2 regions of the Kribbella sp. NPDC003505 genome follow, and region 1 is predicted to be linked to the other one. Evidence: riboswitches for the same ligand, from Rfam matches in the RefSeq annotation. Region 1 holds a riboswitch; the other holds the start of a gene.
The links. Region 1 has a riboswitch for FMN ahead of ribD (bifunctional diaminohydroxyphosphoribosylaminopyrimidine deaminase/5-amino-6-(5-phosphoribosylamino)uracil reductase RibD). Riboswitches for the same ligand answer to the same signal wherever they lie in the genome.
Positions count from the first base shown of each region.

Region 1 (6,386 bases):
GCAGGCGGCGCCGGTTGGTCGGGGGACGCCGGTTGGGCCGGTCGGGCTGGTTGGGCCGTCCGCGCCGTCCTCGCCGTCCTCGCCGTCCTCGCGGGGTGTGCCGGTTGGGCAGGTTGCGCCGGTCGGGCAGGGCGCGCCGTCCGGCCAGAGTCCGGCGATTGGGCAGGTTGGGCCGACTGGACAGGCCGCGCCGTCCCTGCGGGGCATGCCGGTTGGGCAGGTCACGCTCGTTGGGCAGATTGCGCCGTCCGGGTCGTCCGGGCGGGGTCGGGTGTTGTGGGTGGTGGCTGTGGCTTGTTTGGCTGGGGGGATCGGGTTGTTGGGGACGGCCGGCTGGCTGCTCTTTCGCTGAGCGGTAATTCGCCGGACCTGGGGCGTGTGGCGTGGAAGACTTCTGGTGATGGATCCGTCAGTGGTCACCGCGCCGACGACGGGTCGGCTGCGGTTTCTGATCGCCGCGCTGGCGATCACGACGACCGTCGGGTACGGCGTGCTCACGTACGCGTTCAGCGCCCTCGTCGGCCCGATGAGCCACGAGCTGTCCATCTCCACCACCACCGCGGTCGGCGCCTCCACGATCGCCGTGCTGGTCAGCGGCCTCATCTCGATCCCCGTCGGTCGACGGCTGGACGTCCGGGGCGGGCGCGGTCTGATGACGTCCGGCTCGGCCCTGGCCGCGGCCGCCGTCCTCGGCTGGTCGCAGGTCCACAACACCGTTCAGCTGTACGCCGTCTTCGTCCTGATCGGCGTCGCCTGCGCGATGGTCCTCTATCCGCCCGCCTTCGCCGTCGTGGTCGCCGTCGCGGCCCCGACCGCCCGGACGAATTCGATCCTCACGATCACGATGGTCGGCGGACTGGCCAGCTCGATCTTCATCCCGCTCACCGGTTACCTCGCCCACAGCCTCGGCTGGCGCTCCGCCCTCGTCGTCCTGGCCGGCATTCTCGCCGTCACCACAGTCCCGCTGCACTACCTCGCCGTACCGCGGCAAGCGCCACGGCCGGCCACCATGCGGCACCCGAAGTCACCGGCCAGGGTCCTGCGCGATCCTGGGTTCTGGCTGCTCGGCGGCGCATTCGTCGTACACAGCGCGGCGCTGGCCGTGATCGCCGTCCACCTGGTCCTCTACCTCGTCAGTCTGGGCCACCCGCCGGCGCGGGCGGCGAGCCTGGCGGGGCTGCTCGGCCTGATGTCGGTGACCGGGCGGCTGGTGGCCAGCGTGTCCGCCCGGTGGTTGCCGATGGCGACGATCACGGCGCTGATCCTGGTCGTCCAGGGAGTCGCGGTCGCGCTGCTGCCCGTGGTCGGAGCGCACGTCGGCGGGGCGATCGGGTGCCTGGTGCTGTTCGGCCTCGGGTTCGGCGTGTCGTCGATCGCGACCCCGGCGATCCTGCTCGACCGGTACGGCGCGAGCGGCTTCGGCACCATCGCCGGGATGCTCGGCACCCCGACCACGATCGCGAAGGCGGTCGGGCCGCTCGTCGGCGCCGGGGTGGCCGGCGCGTTCGGGTACCGGCCGCTGATCCTCGCGGTGGCCGCCGGCTGCGTGCTGGCCGGTGCGGCGCTGGCCCTCACCCGCCGGCTGGTGCCGCCGGCGTCGACCAGGATGTGACCTGGGTCGTGGTGCGGGTTGCGGCAGAGGGCATACTTGAAGCACGAGTGAACCCACTCGCGTGCTCCGGGGTCGGTGTAATTCCGAGCCGGCGGTAACAGTCCGCGACCCGGTCGCTGCGGTACGGCGATCGGTTGACCTGGTGGAATTCCAGGACCGACGGTGAAAGTCCGGATGGGAGGCGCACGCGGTCGACGGGTGCGCTCTGGCGCCCGACGGCGCGGAGCGTGGGCTGTGACGGCCCACGCGACGCGGTTTCCGGTGGGCGGCGGAGCGGACGTGCCGGCCGGAGGCCCCGGAGTGCGTCCGTGACGACGAGGGGCCCGAGCAGTGAACGACGCGTCGCCGATCGACATCGCCTGGATGAGGCGTGCTGTCGAGCTGGCTGCGAGGGGTGTCGGCAGCACCCATCCCAACCCGGTGGTCGGGTGTGTGATCACCGGCCGCGACGGGCATCCGGTGGGCGAGGGCTTCCATGCCGTTGCCGGCGGCCCGCACGCCGAGGTCGAGGCGCTCCGGATGGCCGGCGCCCGCGCCCGCGGTGGTACGGCGTACGTCACGCTCGAGCCGTGCAACCACACCGGCCGGACCGGTCCGTGCGCGGACGCCCTGATCGAGGCCGGGATCGCGCGCGTCGTGTACGCCGTACCCGACCCGAACCGGACTGCCGCGGGCGGCGCCGAGAAGCTGCGGGCCAAGAACATCGAGGTCCAGCAAGGGGTCCTGCGGTACGAGGCCGAGGCGGTCAACCACGTCTGGCTGCACAGCGTGCGGGTCGGGCGCCCGTTCGTCACCTGGAAGTTCGCGACGACGCTGGACGGGCGGTCCGCGGCCCCGGACGGGACGAGCAAGTGGATCACCGGCCCGATCGCGCGGGCCGACGTCCACCGGCTGCGGGCCGAGTGCGACGCGATCGTCGTCGGCACCCAGACGGTGCTGAACGACGATCCTGAGCTGACCGTCCGCGACGAGAACGACGTCCCCGCGGCGCGGCAGCCGCTGCGGGTGGTCGTCGGTGACCGCGAGATCCCGCCGACCGCGCGCGTCCGCAACGACCGCGCCGAGACGTTGCTGCTGCCGACCCACGATCCCGCCGAGGTGCTCCGGCAGCTGGACGACCGGCAGATCCGGCATCTCTGGCTCGAAGGCGGCCCGACGCTGGCCGCCGCGTTCCTGCGCGCCGGTCTGGTCGACCAGATCGTCGCGTACGTCGCCCCGGCCGTGCTCGGCTCCGGCTACGCCGCGGTCGGCGACCTCGGCGCGGAATCGATCGACCACCTGCGGCGGTTCAAGCTAGCGGACGTCACCCGCCTCGGCGACGACGTCCGGCTGACCCTGGTTCCTCTGGGAGGAAAGTAGATGTTCACCGGCATCATCGAAGAACTCGGCACGGTCGAGTCCCTGGACCTGCTGGATGGTGACGCCGCGCGGCTCACCATCCGCGGTCCGAAGGTGACCGAGGACGCCGCGCACGGCGCCTCGATCGCGGTCAACGGCTGCTGCCTGACGGTGGTGGAGTACGGCGGCGGCCTGTTCACCGCCGACGTCATGCGCGAGACGCTGCAGCGGACCAGCCTCGGCGGTCTGGAGAAGGGCTCGCCGGTCAACCTCGAGCGGGCCGTCGCCGCGCACGAACGGCTCGGCGGCCACATCGTCCAGGGCCACGTCGACGGCACCGGCACGATCGCCTCCCGGACCCCGGCGGAGCGCTGGGAGGACGTCCGGGTCGCGACGTCCCCGGAGATCCTGCGGTACGTCGCCGAGAAGGGCTCGATCGCGATCGACGGCGTGTCGCTGACCGTGACCGACGTCGACGACGCGACCGGCACGTTCGGGGTCAGCCTGATCCCGACCACGCTGGAGCTGACCGTGCTCGGCGCGAACAAGGTGGGCGACACCGTCAACCTCGAGGTCGACGTGATCGCGAAGTACGTCGAGCGGCTGCTGACCGCGGGCGCCGGGCAGGACAACGGAGGCGAGAAGTGAACGCGATCGACTGGCTGCTGCACTCCCAGGTGACGATCGCCGGGTCGCCCGTGCTCGTCCGGGAGATCGTCGGCAACGTGTTCGGTCTGGCCAGCGCACTGTTCGGCATGCGCCGGCTGGTCGCGGCGTGGCCGGTCGGCATCGTCGGCAACGTGCTGCTGTTCACGGTCTTCGTCGGCGGGATCTTCGATACCCCGCAGGACAAGGACCTCTGGGGTCAGGCGGGCCGGCAGGTGTTCTTCGCGCTCGTCAGCCTGTACGGGTGGTACCGCTGGTACCAGACCCGGCACCACGGCGCCGACAAGGCTGTGCAGCCGCGCTGGGCAACCGCGCGCGAGCGGCTCGAGCTCGGCGGTGTCGCCGTGGTGCTGTACGCGATCTCGTATTTCGTGCTGCGTGAGCTCGGCTCGTGGGGCCCGCAGTGGGACGCGTGGATCCTCACCGGCTCGATCCTGGCGACGTACGGGATGGCGCGCGGCTTCGTCGAGTTCTGGCTGATCTGGATCGCCGTCGACGTGGTCGGCGTACCGCTGCTGGTGCAGGCCAAGTTCTACCCGTCCGCGACGATGTACATCGTGTACGGCCTCTTCTGCGTCCTCGGGTTCGCGTCGTGGTGGAAGATCCAGAACCGTGAGCGGATCCAGACTCCTGAACCGGTGGTGGTGGGTTAGATGGGTGACGTGCTGAAGCTCGACACGATCGAGCACGCGATCGAGGAGATCCGTGCCGGGCGGCCGGTGATCGTCGTCGACGACGAGGACCGCGAGAACGAGGGCGACCTGATCTTCGCCGCGTCCAAGGCGACGCCCGAGCTGCTGGCGTTCCTGATCCGGTACAGCTCCGGTGTGGTGTGCGTGCCGATGGAGGGCGCGGAGCTCGACCGGCTCGGGATCCCCCTGATGACGCCGCACAACCGCGAGCGGATGCGGACGGCGTACACGATCTCCGTCGACGCGCGGGACGGCATCTCCACCGGAATCTCGGCCGCCGACCGGGCGCGGACGATCCGGGTGCTGGCCGATTCCGCCTCGGAGCCGTACGACCTGGTGCAGCCGGGACACGTGTTCCCGCTGCGCGGACGCGAAGGCGGCGTACTGGTCCGGCCCGGGCACACCGAGGCGTCCATCGACCTGGCGCGGCTGGCCGGGTTGACGCCGGCCGCGGTGATTTCGGAGATGGTGAACGACGACGGCACCATGAAGCGCGGTCCGGAACTGCGGGAGTTCGCCGACGAGCACGGGCTCGTGCTGGTGTCGATCGACGACCTGATCCGGTACCGGCGTCGTACCGAGTCCCAGATCCAGCGGGTCGCGACGACGACGCTGCCGACCCGGTACGGCGATTTCGTTGCCCACGGCTACCGGAACGTCGTGGACGGGTCGGAGCAGCTCGCCCTGGTGCGCGGCGAGATCGGGGACGGGCCGACGCTGGTGCGGCTGCACTCGGAGTGCCTGACCGGCGACGTGTTCGGTTCGCTGCGGTGCGACTGCGGGCCGCAGTTGGACGAGGCGCTTCGGCAAGTCGCTGCCGAGGGTGGTGTCGTCGTTTATCTGCGCGGCCATGAAGGGCGCGGGATCGGGCTGCTGCACAAGCTGCAGGCGTACGAGTTGCAGGACGCCGGGCGGGACACCGTCGACGCGAACCTGGACCTCGGATTGCCGGCCGACGCGCGCGACTACGGCACCGGGGCGCAGATCCTCGCCGACCTCGGGGTGACGTCGGCGCGGTTGCTGACGAACAACCCCGACAAGCTCGCGGGCGTCCAGGGGTACGGCATCGACGTCGTCGAGCGCCGCGGGATCTTCATCGACCCGACCGAGCACAACCTGCGGTACCTGCGCACCAAGCGCGACCGGATGGGCCACCACCTGCCAGGTGGCGTGTTGACCGAAGAGAACGGAGCCGGCTGATGTCGGGCAGTGGAGCACCCACCATCGAGGCACCCCGCGTGGACGGCGCCCGGGTCGCGATCGTCGCCGCCCAGTGGCACCCCAAAGTCACCGACGGCCTGCTCGCCGGCGCCCTCCGCGCACTGGAGGACTCCGGCGTCACCGACCACGCCGTCATCCGCGTGCCCGGATCGTTCGAACTCCCCGTGGCGGCCCTGCACGCCGCGAAGTCCGGGTACGACGCCGTGGTCGCGCTCGGCGTGGTGATCCGCGGCGACACCCCGCACTTCGAATATGTCTGCCAGGCGGCGACCGAAGGCCTCATGCAGGTCGGCGTCAGCACCGGCGTCCCCGTCGGCTTCGGCGTCCTCACCTGCGACAACGACCCCCAGGCCCTGGACCGAGCCGGCCTCCCCGACAGCCGAGAAGACAAAGGCTACGAAGCCACCCAGGCAGCCCTCTCGACCTTGGCCGCCGTCCGCCAACTGGGGTAGGACGAACCTGAGCTCATGGGACACCCTATGGGGTCGGTGAACAGCTAATAACCTGTTCACCGACCCCATTGCTTGTTCATAGACCTCAGTCGACGCGGGTGTGTTCCATGAACCAGTTCGTGGTCCAGGATTGGCCGCCGTCGGTGGAGAAGGACTGTTCCCAGGCGGCGTTGTCGGTGCCGGGGGTCCAGAGGAAGCGGACGTCGATGGGTTGGCCGTTCCAGTCGTCGGGGCCTTCGAAGGTGCCGGTGCCGTCGGGGGTGAAGGAGCCGATGACGGGGGTTTCGAGGCGGCCGCGCTGGCTGTTGATCCAGTGGATGGACCAGGTTTTGGCCTCGGGGTCGTAGAGGCGGAAGGTCGCCCCGCGGAAGCCTTCGCTCGGGAACCAGCCTTCGTCGAAGCTGA
Region 1 is NZ_JBEXNA010000010.1:279,133-285,518, forward strand. It holds gene ABZX12_RS31095 (protein kinase) at 1-352, shown strand, start outside; gene ABZX12_RS31100 (MFS transporter) at 401-1,612, shown strand; FMN riboswitch at 1,670-1,803, shown strand; gene ribD (bifunctional diaminohydroxyphosphoribosylaminopyrimidine deaminase/5-amino-6-(5-phosphoribosylamino)uracil reductase RibD) at 1,943-2,971, shown strand; gene ABZX12_RS31110 (riboflavin synthase) at 2,972-3,598, shown strand; gene pnuC (nicotinamide riboside transporter PnuC) at 3,595-4,269, shown strand; gene ABZX12_RS31120 (bifunctional 3,4-dihydroxy-2-butanone-4-phosphate synthase/GTP cyclohydrolase II) at 4,270-5,508, shown strand; gene ribH (6,7-dimethyl-8-ribityllumazine synthase) at 5,508-5,981, shown strand; gene ABZX12_RS31130 (hypothetical protein) at 6,067-6,386, opposite strand, start outside.

Region 2 (6,386 bases), on a different contig from region 1:
TGATCCACACCCTGTGGCCGGCCGGCTCGACGTCCACCCGTAGTACCTTGCCGACGCCTTCGACGTGCCCCTGCACCAAGTGCCCGTCGATCCGGTCGCCGGCCGCCACCGGCAACTCGACGTGCATCGTCGTACCGACGGCGACCCGGTCCAGCGTCGTACGTCGTCGCGTCTCGTCGGTGACCACTACCTGGATCTCGCCGGCCGGACCCGGCTCCACGGTGAACCTGATTCCGTCGAGACACACCGCGCCACCCGGCGCGACCGCCACGTCCGAGGTCACCCGCAACGAGCCGCCGTCGACCCCGGCGACCGTCCCGACGTGCTCGATTCGTCCTGTGAACATGCTTCGCTCTCCACCACTTGACGATGGCCAGGGACCGGGAGGTCCGAGCTGAAGCGGGGTATCACCGCGTGGCCCCGGGTCAGCACCGGGTTACTCCGCCTCGCGGCAGAGCCGACGGGCCAGAACCGTCACACCGTGGAATCGCACCAGTCGGCAGTAAACCACACCCTCCACCCGCCCCGTCGACCACTTTGTGCCCCCACCGCGCATATCCCGGCGGCCGAAATGCACGGTGGGGGCACAAAGTGGGCTTTTGGCGGCGGCCGTCCGCTAGGCGGCGCGGCGGCGGCGACGGGTCGTGCGGCCGGTCCGGCGGCGGACCGGGCGGCGCGGTCCGACGAGGCGGGGCCCGGCCAGACGGTCCTCGAGACGTCTCGCCTCGCGGCGGATCGGCTGGGCGACGTACTCGCCGAGGATCAGGCCCGAGGCGAGCGCGACGCCGATCGCGACTGCGGTGGTGAGGCTGACGATGCCGATCAGCTGGCCGACACCCATGAGCTCGTACAGGCCCTTGTAGATCGTCAGCCCGGGCAGCAACGGGATCGATCCGGCGACGACCACGACCAACGGCGGTACGCCGGTGCGCCGGCCGCCCGAGTACCCGCCCAGACCGACGACGAACGCGGCCGCGGCCGTGGACCACGCCGGGCCGAAGGACGCGCGTGTCATCAGCGTGAACACCAGCGAGGCGAGGGCGCCCATCAGGGCGACGGGCAGCAACGCCCGCAGCGGCGCGTACGTCGCGTAGGCGAAGGCGACCGCCATCACCGCGCCGGAGATCACCATGATCGGAAGGTTCGCCAGCTGGATGGTTTGGGGTTCGATGCCGACGTGCAGGCCGAACCTCAGCCCGAGCGCGAGGCCGAGCGAGACGCCGGCGATGATCCCGCCGGTGAGCAGCATCGCCTCGAGGCTGCGGGCCGCGGCGGTCACGTAGTACCCGGTGATGGCGTCCTGGACGGCACCGGTGAGCGCGATCCCGGCCAACAGCATGATGATGCCCGCGGCAACGACCAGGGACGGTTTCACCGGTGCGTGCACGGCGTACAGGATCAGCGCGACGGCGGTCGCCACGAATGCGCCGGCGACCTGCTGGTAGAACGCGGGCAGCCGCTGCCGGGCGAACCACCGGTTGTTCAGGTCGATCACGATCGCGGTCAGCACCGCGACCAGCGTGATCAGCCAGCCGCCGCCGAGCAGCAGCGTCGCGCCGCCGGCCATCACGCCCCAGGCGAGCACCGCGCTCCAGCGCGGGTACGGCGGGCCGGCCGACGTGATCCGGGCGAGCTCCCGCGACGCCTCCTCGCGGGTCACGTCGCCGCGGGCGAACCGCCGTACCAGCTGGTCGACCTCGGTCAGCCGGGAGAAGTCCTGCGACCGGTACCGGACCAGCCGGATGTGCGTCTCCGGCGCGACGTCGGGCGCGGCCTGGTACGAGACCGCCATCGACGTGAACGTGATGTCGACCTCGCACCCGCGCAGCCCGCCGGCCGCGGTGACGCCGAGGATCGTCGCGGTCGCGTCCGCCGTACCGGCGCCGCTGGACAGCAGCACCTCACCGACCCGCAACGCCAGGTCGATGGTCGCGTAGACCTCCCGCTGCTCGTCAGGCTGCATCGAGAAGCTTGTGAGCCATTGCGAGGTCGGTGATCAGGATGTTGACCCAGCCGCCGAGCAGGGCGGCGCGGATCGCGGAGTACTTGCGGTCCCCGCCGGCCACGCCGATCCGGCGCGGCACCGCCAGCAGTTCCTTCGCGGTCACCCCGATGACCCGTTGGTCGAACGTCGAACGCACGAGCTTTCCCTCTTCGTCGAAGAACCGGAAACACACGTCCCCGACGGCACCGAGCCGGCGCAGCTCGTCCTGGTCGGCCTCCGCGACCGCGTTGCCGCTGCGCTGCAGCAGCGGCGAAGGCTCGAGGCTGCCGATCCCGACCAGGGCGTCGGTGAGCTGTCCCCACGTGCCCAGAACGTCCCGAACCGACACATCGTTCATCATCGCCCGGCGGACGGCGGGGGTGCCGACCAGCCCGGGAGCGGGCAGGTAGACCGGCATCCCGCCGGTCAGCTCGGCGAACCGCGCGGTCAGCCGGGTGGCCTGCATCTGCACCGCGGCGTCGCCCAGCCCGCCGACGATCTGGACCACCTTGTCGACCACCGGGACGCTCTTGCGCGGCATCCGGTCGACGGCGCTGATCAGCGTCTCGCTCCACGACGAGATGCCGACCACGTGCCCGCCGGTCAGCGTCATGTCCAGGTACGCCGCCGCGCCCGAGCCGAGCGCCGGCAGCACGTCGTCGCCCACGCCGAGGGTGTCGACGACCACGGCGTCCCGCAGCCCGTACCGGCCCTGCAGCTCGTCCTCGAGGTCGCTGTGCACGCCGCTCGGCATGGTCACCACGGTGTGCACGATGCCGACCTCGACGGCCTGTTTCAGCATCCGGGAGACGCGCGCCTGGGACAGGTTCAGCTCGGCGGCGATCTGCGGCTGCCGGATGCCCTTCTCGTGGTACATCCGGGCCACCTTCGCGAGCAGCCGCAGCTCGTCCAGCCCGGGCTGGCGGACACCACGGTTGCTGTTCACGGCGCTCCCCTTCAAGACGATCAACCTGGACTATAGGCAGATGTAGACCCGCGGTGCGCCACCGGCGTCAGGCAGCGGACTTCGCGGCGTGTCCCGCCGGCCGGTCGCGACGACCGAGCCGTCGCGCGGGTCGACGATCGTGTAGTTCAGCGGGACCGTGTCGTCGAACACCATCACCGGGCCGCCGTTCTCGCGGTACACGATCAGGCCGCCGTCCACGGTGCTCAGGGCGCGGCCCGAGATCACCCGAGTCCAGTCCGGCGTCATGTCGGTCGTCGGCAGTCCGTTCAGGATCTTGCCGAGCATCCCGACGTACGTCGATCCCTCGAAGCCGATCGCCTCCCGCCAGCCGGCGCCGGGGGCGAGGAAGAACTCGGAGTGCCCCGGCTCCTCGCTGTGCAGCCGCCACTGCCACAGGCTGCCCGCGCCGTAGACGACGCCCATCGTCCCGCCCGCGCACAGGTTGCTCCACGCCTCGTGGCCCTGCCACCAGCCCTCGGCCACACCGGTCCGGCCGGTGTGCTCGTACGTCGGTTCGCCGTTCGCGACCGCCTTGACCGGGTGGTTCCGCCACATGTCGGCGACCCGCTCCGGGACGTGCTCGCCGGTGTGGCCGGTCTGGCACCACTGGAAATCGAGCCACTCGGCGTCCTGATGGGCGGCCGCCCGGATGTGCGGCCGGTAGTGGATGCCGGTCGGCTGCTCGTAACAGTCGACCGCGTGTACCTCGGCGCCGCCGGCCGCGGTCTGCGGCTCGGCTCCGGAGCCGTCGCCGCCGACCAGGTAGATCGCCGGCCGGGCGCCGTACCGCGCGACGAGGTACCGGCAGTAGGCGGCGTACTCCTCCGGCGGTACGACGGTGCCGGCGACGTCGAGCCCCTTCCAGCCGAACCCCTGGAACACGGGCTGCAGCACCGGAACGATGCCGTGCTCGACGAGGATCTCCAGCAGCAGGTCGAGGTATTGGAAGTACTCGACGTTCAGCTGGTTGAGGTGGCCGTCCGGGAGGTCCTCGAATCCGACGTCGAAGCCTTCGTCCTGGGTGCGGTCGCGCGGCCCGACTGCCCGCATGTCCGGCTGCACGGTCATCAGCAGCACTGCGTTGAAACCCTTGGACTGCCGGTCCCGGGCATACTCACGCACTTGCTCCGGGGTAGCGCGCCAGGGCAGAGCCCATGCTGTGTCGGCGACCAGGACCGCCGGTGTCCCGTCGGCATACACGAGACTGCGCCCGCCGGGCGACATCCGCCAGAACCCGTGCAAGTAGAACGGATTGCTCTCGCCGGCAGGTGCGGGAGCCACGTCGAACTCCCCGCCCTCGGGCGGAACGGCGGACCCGCCGCCGGCCGCCCACCGCCAGCGGCCGGGCAGCGGCGCCGCGAACCGAACCTTCCGCCCCACACCACCACGCGCGGAGCGGACCTGTTCCGGGCCGGCGCCGTCCCAGAAGGTCGGGCGCCGCAGGCGCAGACCGGTCTCGTGCTCGAACTCGACCCAGTCGCCGGTGGCCGGGAGTTCGATCGGGTGCCAGACGGATGAGATGGACATGACACTCCTGATCTGCTGATTGCCGTTAGGCTGTTGCCGAGAAGAACACACGTGCTCTGGGGTCGGTGAAATTCCGAGCCGGCGGTGACAGTCCGCGACCCGTGACTCCGCGAGGAGGAGCGGTTGACCTGGTGGAACTCCAGGACCGACGGTGAAAGTCCGGATGGGAAGACGCACGTGGCAGTCGCACGTCCTCGGAAACGGGGGCGTGGGCTTGTCGTTGCCCCCCGGAGTGCTCTGCGTGCACTGCCGAGAGGACAACGACCGTGAACACCGTCACCAGCCTGGACACCATCGAGCGCGCCGTCGCCGAGCTCGCCGTCGGGCGACCCGTGGTGGTCGTCGACGACGAGGACCGCGAGAACGAAGGCGACCTGACCTTCGCCGCGAGCCTCGCGACCCCCGAGTTGATGGCCCTGCTCGTCCGCCACACCAGCGGCTACGTCTGCGCGCCCGCCGCGCCGGAGATCCTGGACCGGCTCGAGTTGCCGCTGATGGTGCCGGACAACCAGGACAGCCTGCGGACGGCGTACACCGTGTCCGTCGACGCGGCGACCGGCGTCGGCACCGGCATCTCCGCCGCGGACCGGGCGCGGACCGTCCGCGTGCTGGCCGATCCCTCGGCGCAGCGCGCGGACCTGATCCGGCCCGGCCACATCCTGCCGTTGCGCGCCGTCGACGGCGGAGTCCGGCAGCGGCCCGGTCACACCGAGGCCACCGTCGAACTCGTCCGGCTGGCCGGACTGCCGCCGGTCGGCGTGATCGGCGAGCTCATGAACGACGACGGCACCCTGATGACCGGCGCCGATCTGCGCGGTTTCGCCGACGCTCATGGCTTCGCGATGATCTCGATCGCGGATCTCGTCAGCTACCTGGCCTGAGCAGCTTGCGGGCGGCGTCGGCGATGCCGTCCGCGGACAGGCCGTACCGGTCGAGCAGGTAGCCGGCCGACCCCGTCGGTGCGAACTCCGGGATACCGAGGATCGACACCCGGACCGGGTGATGCTGGACGACGGTCTCCGCGACCGCGCCGCCGAGCCCGCCGCCCGGCACCGCTTCCTCGGCGGTCACGATGCCGGCCGTCTCCCGCGCGGCCGCGACCACGGCGTCGACGTCCAGCGGTTTCACCGTCGGCATCGACAGCACGCGCGCCGAGATCCCTTCCGCGGCGAGCCGTTCCGCGGCGGCCAGCGCCCGCCACAGCACGGTCCCGTTGCTGATCACGGTCACGTCGTTGCCTTCGCGGACCGTGATCGCCTTGCCGAGCCGGAACTCGTAGTCGTCGGCGTACACCTTCGGCACGCTCATCCGGCTGACCCGGATGAACACCGGCCCGGGCGCCGCGGCCGCCCAGCGCAGCGCGGCCGCGGTCTCGACCGGATCCGCCGGTACGACGATCCGCAGGCCGTCGATCGCGCGCAGCCAGGCGATGTCCTCGATCGAGTGGTGCGTCGGGCCGAGCTCGCCGTACGCGACACCCGGGCTCATCCCGCACAGCTTGACGTTGGTGTTCGAGTACGCGACATCGGCCTTGATCTGCTCGAGCGCACGCCCGGTGAGAAAGCAGGACGCCGCCGACACGAACGGGATCCGGCCGCCGTTCGCCAGCCCGGACGCCACCCCGACCATGTCCTGCTCGGCGATGCCGACGTTGATCAGCCGGTCCGGGAACGCCTTGCGGAAGCTGTTCAGCTTGCTCGACCCGACGGAGTCGTTGACCACCCCCACGATTCGGTGATCGGCCTCGGCGAGCTCCGCGAGCGTCTCGACGTACGCGTCCCGGCAGTCGTACCGCGGCTGGTCAGCGATGGAAGGGGTTTCTACGGCGGTCATGCCGGCTCCTTGGCATATCCGGGAGCAACAGCTTCCAGCTCGGTCAGCGCCTGCTGGAACTCCGCCGCGTCCGGC
Region 2 is NZ_JBEXNA010000004.1:61,772-68,157, forward strand. It holds gene ABZX12_RS13865 (3,4-dihydroxy-2-butanone-4-phosphate synthase) at 1-346, opposite strand, end outside; gene ABZX12_RS13870 (threonine/serine exporter family protein) at 617-1,963, opposite strand; gene ABZX12_RS13875 (sugar-binding transcriptional regulator) at 1,953-2,930, opposite strand; gene ABZX12_RS13880 (DUF4038 domain-containing protein) at 2,961-4,478, opposite strand; FMN riboswitch at 4,526-4,659, shown strand; gene ribB (3,4-dihydroxy-2-butanone-4-phosphate synthase) at 4,745-5,359, shown strand; gene ABZX12_RS13890 (transketolase C-terminal domain-containing protein) at 5,343-6,311, opposite strand; gene ABZX12_RS13895 (transketolase) at 6,308-6,386, opposite strand, start outside.
Region 2: linked by a shared signal. The riboswitch ahead of ribB (3,4-dihydroxy-2-butanone-4-phosphate synthase) and the one ahead of ribD (bifunctional diaminohydroxyphosphoribosylaminopyrimidine deaminase/5-amino-6-(5-phosphoribosylamino)uracil reductase RibD) in region 1 are both predicted to bind FMN.